Bradyrhizobium sp. WD16: one gene and its partner. The protein of the gene in region 1 interacts with the protein of each later gene in a pairwise test. Links are inferred from orthologs where the notes say so. Each region holds a gene or a part of one and is shown in the gene's direction. Other genes may lie near its edges.

The links.
Region 2: the proteins of gyrA (region 1) and gyrB interact in binary tests that used the Escherichia coli proteins (3 or more experiments, as listed by UniProt). The link is inferred for Bradyrhizobium sp. WD16 from one-to-one orthologs.

The regions. Positions count from the first base shown.
Region 1 is NZ_CP028908.1:4,622,438-4,630,225, forward strand. What follows is about bases 4,444-7,788. They hold gyrA (DNA gyrase subunit A), read left to right. Parts: upstream 4,444-4,843; coding sequence 4,844-7,588; downstream 7,589-7,788. Also shown: excinuclease ABC subunit UvrA, read right to left, coding at 1-898; DB459_RS21395 (outer membrane protein), read right to left, coding at 1,490-2,218; DB459_RS21400 (single-stranded DNA-binding protein), read left to right, coding at 2,682-3,185; DB459_RS21405 (MarC family protein), read right to left, coding at 3,353-3,970. UniProt on the Escherichia coli protein: A type II topoisomerase that negatively supercoils closed circular double-stranded (ds) DNA in an ATP-dependent manner to maintain chromosomes in an underwound state.
Region 2 is NZ_CP028908.1:1,628,970-1,636,526, forward strand. What follows is about bases 1,560-4,673. They hold gyrB (DNA topoisomerase (ATP-hydrolyzing) subunit B), read left to right. Parts: upstream 1,560-1,952; coding sequence 1,953-4,394; downstream 4,395-4,673. Other genes in these bases: recF (DNA replication/repair protein RecF), read left to right, coding at 1,560-1,721. Outside these bases: more of recF, read left to right, coding at 582-1,559; DB459_RS07550 (hypothetical protein), read right to left, coding at 5,345-5,659; DB459_RS07555 (heavy metal translocating P-type ATPase), read right to left, coding at 5,823-7,557. UniProt on the Escherichia coli protein: DNA gyrase negatively supercoils closed circular double-stranded DNA in an ATP-dependent manner to maintain chromosomes in an underwound state.

The DNA.
Region 1 (7,788 bases):
GCTCGATCTCGGGAATGGTGAAGCCGGAGACCGGGCAGGCGAACTTCTCCGAGAACAGAAGCCGCTCCGGACCGCTCCTGTCGTGGATCTTGGCGGTCTTCTTGTCGGTCTTCTTCTCGCCTTCGCCGCCCGGCGGCGGATCGGCGAACTCGATCACGGCGAGGCCCTCGGCGAGCTTGAGCGCGGTCTCGAACGACTCGGCGAGCCGCTGGCCGAGATCGGGCCGCACCACGATGCGATCGACCACGACGTCGATGTCGTGGGGAAACTTCTTGTCGAGCGCAGGCGCCTCGGCGAGCTCATGAAACGCGCCGTCGATCTTGACCCGCTGGAAGCCCTTCTTGAGATATTCGGCGAGCTCCTTGCGATATTCGCCCTTGCGGCCGCGCACCACCGGCGCCAGCAGATAGAGCCGTGTGCCTTCCGGCAGCGCCAGCACCCGGTCCACCATCTGCGAGACCGTCTGGCTCTCGATCGGCAGACCGGTGGCCGGCGAATAGGGCACGCCGACCCGCGCCCACAACAGGCGCATGTAATCGTAGATCTCGGTGACGGTGCCGACGGTGGAGCGCGGGTTCTTGGAGGTGGTCTTCTGCTCGATGGAGATCGCCGGCGACAGGCCTTCGATCTGGTCGACATCGGGCTTCTGCATCATCTCGAGGAACTGGCGGGCATAGGCGGAGAGCGACTCCACATAGCGCCGCTGGCCCTCGGCATAGATGGTGTCGAACGCCAGCGAGGATTTGCCCGACCCCGACAGGCCGGTCAGCACCACCAGCCGGTCGCGCGGGATGTCGAGATTGACGTTCTTGAGATTGTGCTCGCGCGCGCCGCGAATGCGAATGGCGCGGCTGCTGGCATCGATCTGTCGTCGGCTCGCCTTGAGAACTTCGTCCATCAGTGGCAGTTCCGGATGCGCCGGCGGCGCTGATCTTGCGTGACATTCGCGCGCCGGGCGATCGCGAATGGAAGGCTGGTGTCCCGGTTCGATCGTTCGTAGAGCTCAACCAACCCGTCGGGGTGTATCGTCCATCGTCCCACAGCACCGCGATGCCCGGAAGTGCAGGTCGACTCGCGGCGCGAGTTGTCCAGTGAACATATCAAGAACATCGCCGCGCACCAAGAGCCGCGCATCAAGAGCCGCGCACCAAGAGATGCCTGCGCCCGGATCGGGGAGTGCAAGCATTGGGCCGCGACGAGTTCCGACGACAGCCAATGGGGTGAGTGAACCCTATGTGGTTCAGGTCGGTGCGAAGGGCAAGGGCGGCCGGTGCCGCGCCGCGCCGATAGCCGCAATGAATATCCGGGCAGGAATACCCCGGCGGCAACGGGGCCGACGAGTACCGGCAAAACGACAAGACGCCAAACGAAGAGCCGCCAAACGAAAAAGCCCGGCTCGCGGGAGCCGGGCTTTTGTGGTGGTCCTGAACCGGAGTCCTCGGTGGAGAACCTCAGTCAGTATGCGTCAGGACTTCGCTCAGTACTTCGCTCAGTACCTGGCGACGACCGGGCCGCCCCAGTTGAAGCGGTAGTTCAGGCCGGCCTTCACGCTGTGGACGTCGTCGCGGTAGCTGACAACGCCGCCGGCGGCCGGCACCGAGATGTTGGTGGTGCCGAAGTTGTAGTACTGGTACTCGACCTTGGCCGACCAGTTCGGGGTGAACAGGTACTCGAGGCCGGCACCGACGGTGTAACCGGTGTCCTTGCGGCTGACGGCGAAGGCGAGCGGCGCACCGGTGGCGGTGTTGAACACGTTCACGTTGTCGTTGTTGCCGCGGAAGGCGAGACCGCCCTTGGCGTACAGCAGCGCCGGACCCCAGGTGTAGCCGAGACGGCCGGTGACCGAACCGAAGTCGCTGCTGCGGCCCTGAACGGTGAACGGCACCAAGGCAGGCGGCGCGGTGAACAGCACGTTGGTGGTGTCGCGCGCGGCCCAGGTGTATTCGGCTTCGATACCGAGCACCCAGTTCGGGGCGAACTGATAGTCAGCGCCGCCCTGCACACCGCCGGCGAACCGGCCGTCGCTGCCGTAGATGTTGTCGCTGCCGTTGAAGGCGCCACCGATGTGACCACCGATGTAGAACCCGGTCCAGTTGTAGATCGGGGCCGGCACATAGGCCGGAGCCTTGGTGTAGGTACGGGCCGGAAGGTCGGCGGCAAAGGCCGAAGCCGTGCCCAGCGCGACCAGCGCCACGCTACCCAGCAAAATCTTCTTCATCGTTCTCTCCACTTACATCTCCGCCGCAACTGGCGGCGCAAATCCCAAGAAACAATCGTCGCAAGCGCCGATGTTGGGAACACCATAGTCCAATCCGGATCGAAAAGCCGTCTCCCAAATGCAACACCTCGTCACGAAGTGACTCCGACTAAGTTTAGGATTTGTTTAGCATATTTCCGCCGGTGGAGGCAAAATCCGCGCATCTTTTGACACATTTCGGGCAGCGCAGGCACCCTGCCGGTGCTTCAATGCCGCCCTGGCTGGTGGTTTACATCGGCGGCGGAACATAATAAGAACGATGGGCCCCGCGGTGCGATGCTGGGCGTGGAAGTGTGGATAAGGCGGCGCCGGTGGTCGCGCAGCCGAGCCGGAGCGGCGCCTGGCAGGTTATAGGGTCGGGACGGAGAACCCCGCCGCGAGCCGGCTTGGGTGTGTCGATTTGGGTGTGTGAACGGAGAGTGCGATGGCGGGAAGCGTAAACAAGGTCATTCTGGTCGGTAATCTGGGCGCCGACCCCGAAATCCGGCGCACCCAGGACGGACGCCCGATCGCCAATCTGCGGATCGCCACGTCGGAAACCTGGCGCGACAAGAACACCGGTGAGCGCAAGGAAAAGACCGAGTGGCACCGCGTCGTGATCTTCAATGAGGGGCTCTGCAAAATCGCGGAGCAGTACCTCAAGAAGGGCGCGAAGGTTTACATCGAAGGCGCTCTGCAGACACGGAAATGGACCGACCAGAGCGGAGTCGAGAAGTACTCGACCGAGGTGGTCCTGCAGGGCTTCAATTCGACTCTGACCATGCTCGATGGGCGTGGCGGCGGCGGTGGCGGTAGCTTCGCCGATGAGGGCGATTTCGGTTCCAGCGGGCCGTCCTCCGGGGCGCCGCGACGGGTGTCCTCCGGCAACCCCAGCCCCAGCCGTGGCGGCGGTGGTGGCGGCGACATGGACGACGAGATCCCGTTCTGACGGGGACGTTTTCCAGCGGCGGGCGTTGCGTCCGCTGATCCTTGCGCAGCAGTTTTGCGGCCGGCGTCGATAGCGGCGCCGGCCGTTTTGCTTTTGGGGTGCTTTTGGGCTGCTTTGGGGCGGAGGCGACGCCGCTGCGCGTCAGATTTGCTCAGCCTCAGATTTGCTCAGCCGAAGGCGCTGCGGGCGCCGTCGAGAATGAACTGGACCGCGAGCGCGGCCAGAACGATGCCCAAAAGGCGCGACAGGACGACGTTGCCGGTGATGCCGATGGCGCGTGACACCCGCACCGCTGCCATGAAGGCGAGGGCGCAGAGCAGGCCTGTCACGGCGATGATGGCGATCAGCGATGCCAGCGCCGCCGGCGTTGCCGCCTTGCCGGCGAGAAGCAGGGTTGCGGTGATCGCGCCGGGACCGGCGATCAGCGGAATGGCGAGCGGGAAGGCGGCGACATCGCGGACGTGCTCGGCCACGGCGTCCTCGGCCTGGCGGGTGTCGCGGGCCGGGCGCCAGCCGAGCACCATGTCGAACGAAATGGCGAACAGCAGGATGCCGCCGGAGATCCGGAATGCCGGCAGCCCGATGCCCAGGCGATCCAGCAACCAGCTTCCGGCCAGCGCCGTTCCGGCGAGAATGGCGGACGCGATCGCCGCGGCGCGCAGCCCGGTGGCGTTGCGCACACGCGGCGGCTGGTTGTCGGTGACGGCGAGGAAGGCCGGCGCGATGCCGATCGGGTCGACCACGACGAGCAGGGTGACGAGGGCGGTCAGGGCATCGTTGAGCATGCGCAATGTCCTCGGCGGGCCGCCTTCCGGATGCCGAGCGATAGAGTGCCGCAAGGAGCGCCGCAAGCGGTCCGCACGGCGCTGCTGCCGAGATCTCCCGGCTAGTGTGGCGTCTCGCAATTGCCTACCGCCTTCGCGGCAACCCTCTCGTAGGCAATTGCGAGACATAAGCCACACTAGCACTTTGATTTTGCTAGTGTCCTTTATGTCTCCGAATTACCGTGCGAGCGTGAGGCAAATGGAGCGGTAATTCGGAGACAGGACACTCGTGTGGCGTCTCGCAATTGCCTACCGCCTTCGCGGCAACCCTCTCGTAGGCAATTGCGAGACCTAAGCCACACTAGTGTGGTGGATCTGACGCTCGTTTCAGTATTGCAGCGAGTTCTTCGAGCGCGCGTCAGATCCAAAACCACACTAGAATCATAATGATGCTAGTGTGGCGTCTCGCAATTGCCTATGCCTTTGCGGCAAGCCTCTCATAGGCAATTGCGAGACATAAGCCACACTAGCTTTTTGATTTTGCTAGTGTCCCGATGTCTCCGAATGACCGTGCGAGGGTGAGGCAAACGAAGCGGTAATTCGGAGACGGGACACTAGTGTCCCCTTGTTTCCAACGTTCGTATGAGCGCCTGCTGCAATGGGGTACGAACGTTGGAAACAGGACACTCGCACTCTGATTTTGCTAGTGTCCCTATGTCTCCGAATGACCGTGCGAGTGCGAGGCAAACGTAGCGGTAATTCGGAGACAGGACACTAGCGATAAGCAGCTGACTTAATTGGATTTTATAGGCCGTTTCGGCGGCGAAAGGGGTTGGTGCGGGGCTCTGAATCGCCTATATCTCCCGGACTGATTCGTCGTGGGGATTTTTGCGTTTGGCCGATCAAGATAATCCGGAATCCGGCGCCTCCGGGCCGGTCGACATCCGCCCGGTTTCTATCTCCGATGAGATGAAGCGATCCTACCTCGATTACGCCATGAGCGTGATCGTGGCGCGGGCGCTGCCGGACGCGCGCGACGGCCTCAAGCCGGTGCATCGGCGCATTCTCTACGCCATGCACGAGAACGGCTTCGACTGGAACAAGGCGTATCGCAAGTCGGCCCGCACCGTCGGCGACGTCATCGGTAAATACCATCCCCATGGCGACCAGTCGGTCTACGACGCCCTGGTCCGCATGGCGCAGGACTTCTCGATGCGGGTGCCGCTGGTCGACGGCCAGGGCAACTTCGGCTCGGTCGACGGCGATACCGCGGCGGCCATGCGCTACACCGAGTCCCGTCTCACCAAGGCCGCGCACACCCTGATCGAGGACATCGACAAGGATACGGTCGATTTCCAGCCCAACTACGACAGCTCCGAACGCGAGCCGTCGGTGCTGCCGGCGCGCTTTCCCAATCTTCTGGTCAACGGCGCCGGCGGCATCGCCGTCGGCATGGCGACCAATATCCCGCCGCACAATCTCGGCGAAGTGATCGATGCCTGCATCGCGCTGATCGACAATCCCGCGCTCGGCATCGACGACCTGATGGGCATCGTGCCCGGGCCGGATTTCCCGACCGGCGGCATCATTCTCGGCCGCCAGGGCATCCGCGCGGCCTATCACCTCGGCCGCGGCTCCGTCATCATGCGCGGCAAGGTGACGATCGACACCATCCGCAAGGATCGCGAGGCGATCATCATCTCGGAGATCCCCTACCAGGTGAACAAGGCGGGGATGGTCGAGCGCATCGGCGATCTCATCCGCGAGAAGAAGATCGAGGGCATCGCCGACCTGCGCGACGAATCCAATCGCGAGGGCATGCGCGTCGTCGTCGAGCTCAAGCGCGACGCCGTCCCCGAGGTGGTGCTGAACCAGCTCTACAAGTTCACCCCGCTGCAGACGAGCTTCGGCGCCAACATGGTGGCGCTCGACGCCGGCCGGCCGCAGGTGATGAACCTGAAGGACCTGCTGACGCTGTTCGTCGCCTTCCGCGAGCAGGTGGTGACGCGTCGCACCAAGTTCCTGCTCAACAAGGCCCGCGACCGCGCCCATATCCTGGTGGGTCTCGCCATCGCAGTCGCCAATATCGACGAGATCATCCGCGTCATCCGCACCTCGCCCGATCCCGCGACCGCTCGCGACACCCTGATGTCGCGGGACTGGCCGGCGGCGGACGTCGCCGCCATGATCACGCTGATCGACGATCCGCGCCATCACCTCAATGCCGACGGCACCGCTCGGCTGTCGATGGAGCAGGCCAAGGCGATCCTCGACCTGCGGCTGCAGCGGCTCACCGCACTCGGCCGAGACGAGATTTCCGACGAACTCGACAAGCTCGCGGCGGAGATTTCCGATTATCTCGAGATCCTGCGCTCGCGCGCCCGCGTCCAGGCCATCGTCAAGGACGAGCTGGCGGCGGTGAGGGCCGAATTCGCCACGCCGCGCCGCACGGTGATCGTCGACCAGGAGGGCGAGGTCGAGGACGAGGACCTGATCCAGCGCGAGGACATGGTGGTGACCGTGTCTCACCTCGGCTACGTCAAGCGCGTGCCGCTATCGACCTATCGCGCGCAGAAGCGCGGCGGCAAGGGCCGATCCGGCATGCAGACCCGCGACGAGGATTTCGTCAGCCGGCTGTTCGTCGCCTCGACCCATTCGCCGGTGCTGTTCTTCTCCTCGCGCGGCCAGGTCTACAAGGAGAAGGTGTGGCGCCTGCCCATGGCGGCGCCGAACGCCCGCGGCAAGGCGCTGATCAACATCCTGCCGCTGGAGCAGGGCGAGCGCATCACCACCATCATGCCGCTGCCGGAGGACGAATCCTCCTGGGCCAATCTCGACGTGATGTTCGCCACGACCGGCGGCAACGTCCGTCGCAACAAGCTGTCCGATTTCGTCGATGTCCGCCGCTCCGGCATCATCGCCATGAAGCTCGACGAGGGCGAGGCCATCGTCGACGTGCAGATCTGCACCGAGCATGACGACGTCCTGCTCACCACCGCCGGCGGCCAGTGCATCCGCTTCCCGGTCACGGACGTGCGTGTCTTCACCGGCCGTACCTCGATGGGCGTGCGCGGCATCGCGGTCGACAACGACACGGTGATCTCGCTGTCGATCCTGCGGCATGTCGAGACGACGTCCGACGAGCGCTCGGGCTATCTCAAGATGCGCCGCGCCGTTGCCGGTGAAGCTCTGGCCGGTGAAGCTCTGGCCGGTGAGACGGCCGTCGACGAGGCCGCCGAGGCCGAGGGCGAGGAGACGAACGGCGCCATCCAGCTCTCCCAGGAACGCTATGTGGAGATGTCGGCGCAGGAGCAGATCGTGCTGACGGTCTCGGTCAACGGCTACGGCAAGCGCACCTCGTCCTACGAATACCGCACCACCGGCCGCGGCGGCAAAGGCATCGTCGCCATGTCGGTGAACGACCGCAACGGCAAGCTGGTGGCCTCCTTCCCGGTGGAGGACAGCGACCAGATCATGCTGGTGACCGACAAGGGACAATTGATCCGTTGCCCGGTGGACGGCATCCGCGTCGCCGGCCGCTCGACCCAGGGCGTCATCGTCTTCGACACCGCCGATGACGAACACGTGGTTTCGGTCGAGCACCTCACCGAGGAAGAAGACAACGGCAACGGCGGCTGACGAGCGCCGGACGAGCCGCGCTCGGCAAGAAGCCGCCCGAGGGCATCCGGGCGGCTTCGAAACCAAAAACGGCCGTCTTCGGCGGCGTTGCGGTCGGCGGCGCGCCGTGGTTTGGCAAGCCACTGAATATCAATAGAAAACACCCGCGCCGCGGCCGGGCGAGGGGCTGCGGCGCTTGCGGGCGGTGAGGAGGCGCGGTA
Region 2 (7,557 bases), 3.0 Mb from region 1 along the record:
GGGGCCCGCCGGGCGACCCAGTACACCGTGTCGTTCCTAGTGCGGTGGATCTGACGCTCGTATCAGCATTGCAGCGAATTCGTCGTACGAGCGTCAGATCCAAAACCGCACTAGAATCATAACTCTACTAGTGTCCCTTTGGTTCTAACGTTCGTATGAGCGCTCGCTTCAAAGGGGTACGAACGTTAGAACCGGGACACTAGTGTGGCGTCTCGCAATTGCCTATGCCCTTCGCGGCAAGCCCCTGTAGGCAATTGCGAGACATAAGCCGCACTAGCTTTTTGATTTTGCTAGTGTCCTGATGTCTCCGAATTACCGTGTGAGGGTGAGGCAAATGAAGCGGTAATTCGGAGACAGGACACTAGTGTGGCGCACCGTGGTGTGATCGATAGGATTGGCGCCACCCTGCCTAATTGTATCCTCACGGAGTACTTGGTCCCGCGCTTGAAGCGGGGGGGCGACGCAGAACGCGAGGCGGGCGCCACGGTTCGAAGCGGCTGCAGTTGCCTGTCTCGAACCATGAGGCCGGGACAGCCGCACTTGGCGCCGCGCCGACAGGACAATCGCGAGCCGATCCACCGATGACCGCCTGCCGCATCCGCCGCCTCAGCCTGACCCATTTCCGCAGCTACCGCGCCGCGAGCCTTTCGACGTCGGCCGATCTCGTGGTGCTGGTCGGGGCCAACGGCGCCGGCAAGACCAATTGCCTGGAGGCGATCTCCTTCCTTACACCCGGTCGCGGCCTGCGCCGCGCCACCCTCGAGGACGTCGCCGACAACGAGGGCGATGGCTCATGGGCGGTGTCGGCCGAGGTCGAAGGCGCGCTCGGCCTCGCAACGCTCGGCACCGGCATCGATCCCACGCCGGACGGCTCCGGCAGCGCCCGGCGCTGCCGGATCGACCGCGAGCCGGTCTCCTCGGCGGCCGCTTTCGGCGATCACCTGCGCATGGTGTGGCTGACCCCGGCCATGGACGGGCTCTTCACCGGCCCGGCCTCCGAACGACGGCGCTTCTTCGACCGTCTCGTGCTCGCCGTCGACAGCGGCCACAGCGGCCGCGTCGCCGCGCTGGAGCGCTCGCTGCGCTCGCGCAACCGCCTGCTCGAGGAACGCAATTTCGACACCCATTGGCTCGATGCCATCGAGCGCGAGACCGCCGAACTCGCCGTCGCCGTCGCCGCCCTGCGCGGCGAGACCCTGGCGCGCCTCGCGGCGAAGCTGCGCGTCCGCGCCACGCAATCGGCTTTTCCCTCGGCCGAGATCGCGCTCGACGGCTGGATCGAGAACGCCTTGCGCGACGAGCCGGCGACCGCGGTCGAGGATCGCTATCGCCAGCAGCTGCGGGACGGCCGCGCCCGCGACGCCGCCGCCGGCCGCACCCTGGAGGGACCGCATCTCACCGATCTCGATGTGGTCTATGCGCCCAAGCACATGCCGGCCAGGGACGCCTCGACCGGCGAGCAGAAGGCGCTCCTGATCGGTCTCGTGCTGGCCCATGCAAGTCTCGTCGCCGAGATGACCGGCATCACGCCGCTGCTGCTGCTCGACGAGGTGGTCGCCCATCTCGATCCGGGCCGCCGGGTCGCGTTGTTCGATGAACTCACCGCGCTCGGCGCCCAAGTCTGGATGACCGGCGCCGATCCGGCAAGCTTCGCCGATGTCGGTGCAGGCGCGGGGATCTTCGAGGTCGCCGGCGGGCGCATTGAGCCGCGCAAGTCTTGATGCGGCGGTCAAACCTGCTCGCAGGGGGTACGGAACCGGCTCGCGGAGGGCATTTTCGGGGGCGTCTTCAATGGCAGATTCAGGCCTTGAAAGAAGCGCAAAAATGACCATTTATTCAATAACTTGAGGGCGACCGATTCGCCCTGTACGCACCCTCTGTTTCATGGCACAAATTCACGACTTGGCCGCGCATTCGCGCGCTGATTCGCCGATCCTCGCTCAGGCACCCAGATGACCGAACCTGCCCGGCAACCCATTGCCGATCCTGCCGCCGTGATCCCGGAATACGGCGCCGAATCCATCAAGGTCCTGAAAGGTCTCGACGCCGTCCGCAAGCGTCCGGGGATGTATATCGGCGACACCGACGACGGCTCGGGTCTGCACCACATGGTCTACGAGGTGGTGGACAACGCCATCGACGAGGCGCTGGGCGGTTATGCCACTCAGGTGCTGGTGACGCTGAACGCCGACGGCTCGGTAACCGTCTATGACGACGGCCGCGGCATTCCCACCGACATCCACAAGGGCGAGGGCATCTCCGCGGCCGAGGTCATCATGACCCAGCTCCATGCCGGCGGCAAATTCGACCAGAATTCCTACAAGGTCTCCGGCGGCCTGCACGGCGTCGGCGTCTCGGTGGTCAACGCGCTCTCCACCAAGCTGATCCTGCGGATCTGGCGCGGCGGCAAGGAGCACTACCTCGAATTCGCCCATGGCGAGGCGGTGGCGCCGCTCAAGGTGATCGGCGACGCCCATGGCAAGCGCGGCACCGAGGTGACGTTCTATCCGAGCTCCGAAACCTTCACGATGGTGGAGTTCGACTACGCCACGCTGGAGCACCGGCTGCGCGAACTCGCCTTCCTCAATTCGGGCGTGCGGATTCTCTTGTCCGACAAGCGCCACGCCGTCGAGCAGCACGAGGAGATGCTCTACGAGGGCGGCATCGAGGCCTTCGTGCGCTATCTCGACCGCAACAAGACCAGCGTGATGCCCGCCCCGATCGTGATCCGCTCCGAGCAGAACGGCATCGGGGTAGAGGCCGCGCTGTGGTGGAACGACAGCTACCACGAGAACGTGCTGTGCTTCACCAACAACATTCCGCAGCGTGACGGCGGCACCCATCTCGCCGGTTTCCGCGGCGCGTTGACGCGCCAGATCACCGGCTATGCCGACACCAGCGGCATCTCCAAGAAGGAAAAATTCTCCCTCACCGGCGACGACTGCCGCGAGGGCCTGACCGCGGTGCTCTCGGTGAAGGTGCCGGACCCGAAATTCTCGTCCCAGACCAAGGACAAGCTGGTGTCCTCCGAGGTTCGGCCGGTGGTCGAGGGCGTCGTCAACGAGATGCTGGCGGCCTGGCTCGAGGAACACCCGGCCGAAGCCCGCGGCGTGGTCGGCAAGGTGATCCAGGCGGCGGCGGCACGCGAGGCCGCGCGCAAGGCCCGCGAACTCACCCGCAAGAGCCCGCTCGGCGTCACCTCGCTGCCCGGCAAGCTCGCCGACTGCCAGGAGCGCGATCCGGCCAAATCCGAACTCTTCATCGTCGAGGGCGACTCGGCAGGCGGCTCGGCCAAGCAGGGCCGCAACCGCGAATTCCAGGCGGTGCTGCCGCTGCGCGGCAAGATCCTCAATGTCGAGCGCGCCCGCTTCGACAAGATGCTGTCCTCCGAACAGGTCGGCACCCTGATCACCGCGCTCGGCACCGGCATCGGCCGCGAGGATTTCGATCTTTCCAAGCTGCGCTACCACAAGATCATCATCATGACGGACGCCGACGTCGACGGCGCCCATATCCGCACCCTGCTGCTGACCTTCTTCTTCCGCCAGATGCCTGATCTGATCGAGGCCGGTCATCTCTACATCGCCCAGCCGCCGCTCTATAGGGTGAGCCGCGGCAAGTCCGAGCAATATCTCAAGGACGAGCGGGCGCTCGAGGACTACCTGATCGAGACCGGGCTCGAGGACTGCGTCTACCGCCTCGCCACCGGCGAGGAGCGGGCCGGCAAGGACCTTCTGGCGCTGGTCGAGGATGCCCGTGTGGTGCGCTCGACGCTGCAAGGCTTGCACAGCCGCTACAATCGCAGCGTGGTCGAACAGGCCGCCATCGCCGGCGTGCTCAATCCACGCGTCACCAGCGACGTCGAAACCGCCAACGCCGCCGCCGACTACATCGCCAAGCGTCTCGATGCCCTGGCCGACGAGGTCGAGCGCGGCTGGGTCGGCCAATTCATCGAAGGCGAAGGCTTCGCCTTCGAGCGCACTGTCCGCGGCGTGCGGGAACATGCCATGCTGGATGCGGCGCTGCTCGGCTCGGCCGAGGCCCGCAAGCTCGACGAATTCGCGCCGCGCCTGCAGGAAGCCTATCCCCGGCCCGGCATCCTGCGGCGCAAGGACAGCGAGACCTTCGTCCATGGCCCGGTCGGCCTGTTCGAGGCGGTGACCGATGCCGCCCGCAAGGGCGTGGCGCTGCAGCGTTACAAAGGCCTCGGCGAGATGAACCCCGAGCAGCTGTGGGAGACGACGCTCAACAGCGATGTCCGCTCGCTGCTCCAGGTCAAGGTCAAGGAGGCCGACGAGGCCGACGACATCTTCACCAAGCTGATGGGCGACGTGGTCGAGCCGCGCCGCGAGTTCATCCAGGACAACGCGCTCGCCGCCAGCGTCGATGTGTGAGCGGTCGGGGCGGCTTATCTCCTCGGCGCTCACCAGATGACGGCGTGCCGCACCGGTGATGGCCCGCTATCACCGATGCGAGGCGGCAATGCGAAGCCAAATCAGAGATCACACTGATATTCTGCGTGTGCCACGTCTCAACGTCGACCTTTACTCCCGGGTGGACAGGCCACCCACCGCTCGCATCGCATCTGCTTCTCGGATTGCAGGCATTCTTTGCTGGGTCTGGCGCAAATGTTGTTCTTGGAGTCCCATTCTAGACACTCCTTGGAATATCGGATGCAGGTTTCGACCGCGCGCCACTGCTCGCAACATTGGCCGCCTCCCGGCGCGGGGAAAGGTCCATATTCCGGCGGCTTCGGTGGCGCTTGGGCGATGGCGCTGGAAACTCCTCCGGCGCCCAGAAGCGCGAACAAAAGCAGGGCGGTTCGCCATGTTAATCGGATCATGGAGCACTCCTTAAGGCCACCCTTGTGGCTGCCATCCTCTCGCGTCTCTGCGATGTCGCGCTCGCGAAATCATTGCCGGCATGGAACTGCCGCCGCTTGGCAGCATGTCCGTGCGCCCTCCGGTTGGCAGCGAATGCGGCCCTTGGCGTTGGACCACGAACTCCACCCGCGACCGTATTTGAGACCGGCGGCCGTCTGCCACATCCGGATAGTCCGGTCCTGTACGGCAACCTCGTTCGGCTTTTGCACGGCGCATTGGTTGACCTCTATCGGGTCCTCCTTGCACTCAGCGCCACGTGCCGAGTGCGGTGGCAGGGCAGCGATCGCCGGCGTGATGGCCACAAAGACGGCCAGGATCTGGATCCGTTCATACTTCATGGTCACCCAACCACGCTCCAGGCAAACCAGTTCGACGATCGCAAGTTTGCGCCGTGCAATGCAAACCTGCCCTCCTTGACTTGAAGTCAGACCACTGGTCTCGGCCCTGCGCGGGGATAAGCACTACCGGCCGGTGCCCCAATCGGTGTGGTACTTGTCAATGCAGCCTTGGCGGGCCTTCTGATCGCTTCCAGCATTTTTGATGCAGTCGCGGAATTCCTTGCCGGTATCTTTGCATTTTTTGCTGCATTCTTGGGCGGCATTGTCGCAGGCGGTTTCACAGGCTGCACCGGTGATCCCCGGCCCGCATCTGCTGGCGCAAGCAGCGTAGACCCGTTGGCAGCGGGCTTCGCAGGTCGGGTTCTGCGAAAATCCCGCGGTGGTCCCCAAAACCACCAGCAGGAATGCCGTGGCCACAACCATCGATTGCTTCACCATCGCCGTCTCTCCGTACGTTCATTGAAACCTTGATTTTCGTTATTAGTCTGCCGCAAGACGGGAGCCGCCTTGCGCTAGATCAAGCCGATCGGCGAGCAGCGATACCGGCGATCCCGGCATTCAGGGTGGGATTACAGGGCTCGCGACGATTCCCGCCCGACGGTTACGCCGTCCCCACGGCTTCGTAGATGTCCTCCTCCTGGGCGGTATGCATCCGCACCAGGGTTTCGATGGCCTCGATGACCCGCTGTGCGTCGCGGACGAGATAGCGATCGATCTGTTCTGATGGCAGGTCCTCCGCCACGCGAGCGAGCAGTCGCGCAAAGTGCAGGATTTCGCGATGCGCGCGGCTCATGGCAGAGAGGCCGTGACGTTCGCGGAGCACAGCCGCGAGCTGCGGATAGACATGGCCCTCGTCGTCGCGCTCATGAGCCACGATCCGGTCCTGCACCAGGCGATTGGCTTCTTCGATCAAGGCTGCGCCGACCTCAGGCGGCGTCTCGTCGAGGGCATCGGCGATGCCGCGGAGCCGATCGAGATCTTGGCGCAGCGCCTCGTGATCGTGATGCAGCTCAAGACCGTGCTCCGAGGTAATACGCCTGCGGCCCCAGTCATGAGCCGGACTCAAGGCGCGCAGCGCATTGAGGATCACCGCGACATCGATCACCTCCTGGACGATTGCCGCCGGCACCGGTCCCAGCCATCCGACGGTAGCCGCGCCCATTGCCGCGAATGAAAGCCCCATGCCGACCATGATGCTTTCGACTGCAATGCGCCGGGCACGCTGGGCGATGATGATCGCTTCGCCGACACGGTCGAGCCTGTCGGCGAGGATCACGACATCGGCCGCTTCCGACGACGCGCTGGCGCCACGAGCGCCCAGAGCCACCCCGACATCGGCTGCGGCAAGCGCGGGCGCGTCGTTGATGCCGTCCCCGACCATGATGGTCGGATGCAGCCGCTGCTCGGTGCGCACGGCCTCGACCTTGTCGGCAGGCGCCCGGTCGGCAAGCACCACATCGAGGTCGAGCGCGGCACCGATCATTTGCGCCGCGGCGGCGCGGTCGCCCGTAATCATGACCATTCGCGCGATGCCGGCGTCGCGCATCAGCCGGATCGCCCGCGGCGTATCGGACCGGAGCTCGTCGGCCAGCAACAGCGCGCCGATCGGCCGGCCTTCGACGGCGACAAAAACCACCAGCGCCGAGCGCCACGACGCCCGCCGGATGGCTCGCAGCTCCCAGGGCGAAAGCGGCCGGCTGCCGAGGATCATCTCGCGCGAGCCCGCAGCTACCTGCTGGCCATCGATCGTCCCATGCAGGCCGGCGCCCATGGCCTCCCTGACCTGCTCCGGCGCTCTCAGCTTCAAGCCGCGCTCGACCGCCGCCGCGACAATGGCCTTCGCCAGCACATGGTGAGACGCCTGCTCCAGCGATGCGCCCAGCGCCAGCACCTCCTGTGCGCTCTCGCCCGGCGCAACCTGCACCGACAGCAGCCTTGCGCCGCCAACCGTCAGGGTTCCGGTCTTGTCGAACAGCACGGTATGCGCCCGCGCCACCACTTCCAAAGGTCCGCCGCCTTTTACCAGGATGCCTCGCCGAGCCGCTTGCGCCACACCCGCGATGAAGGCGACCGGTGCTGCCAGAATGAGCGGACAGGGCGTCGCCGCCACCAGCACGGCAAGGCTCCGGATCAGTTCGCCGGAAATCAACCAGGCGACCAGCGCCACCGCGAGGGTCACCGGCAGGAAGATCAGCGCATAACGATCGGCCAGCCGGATGAAAGGCGCCTTTGCAGTCTGCGCCGCCGTCACCATGCGGACGATACCCGCATAGGTGCTCTCGCCCGCGGGCGAGGTCACCGCCAGCTGGAATGTTTCGCCGGCATTGAGCGAGCCG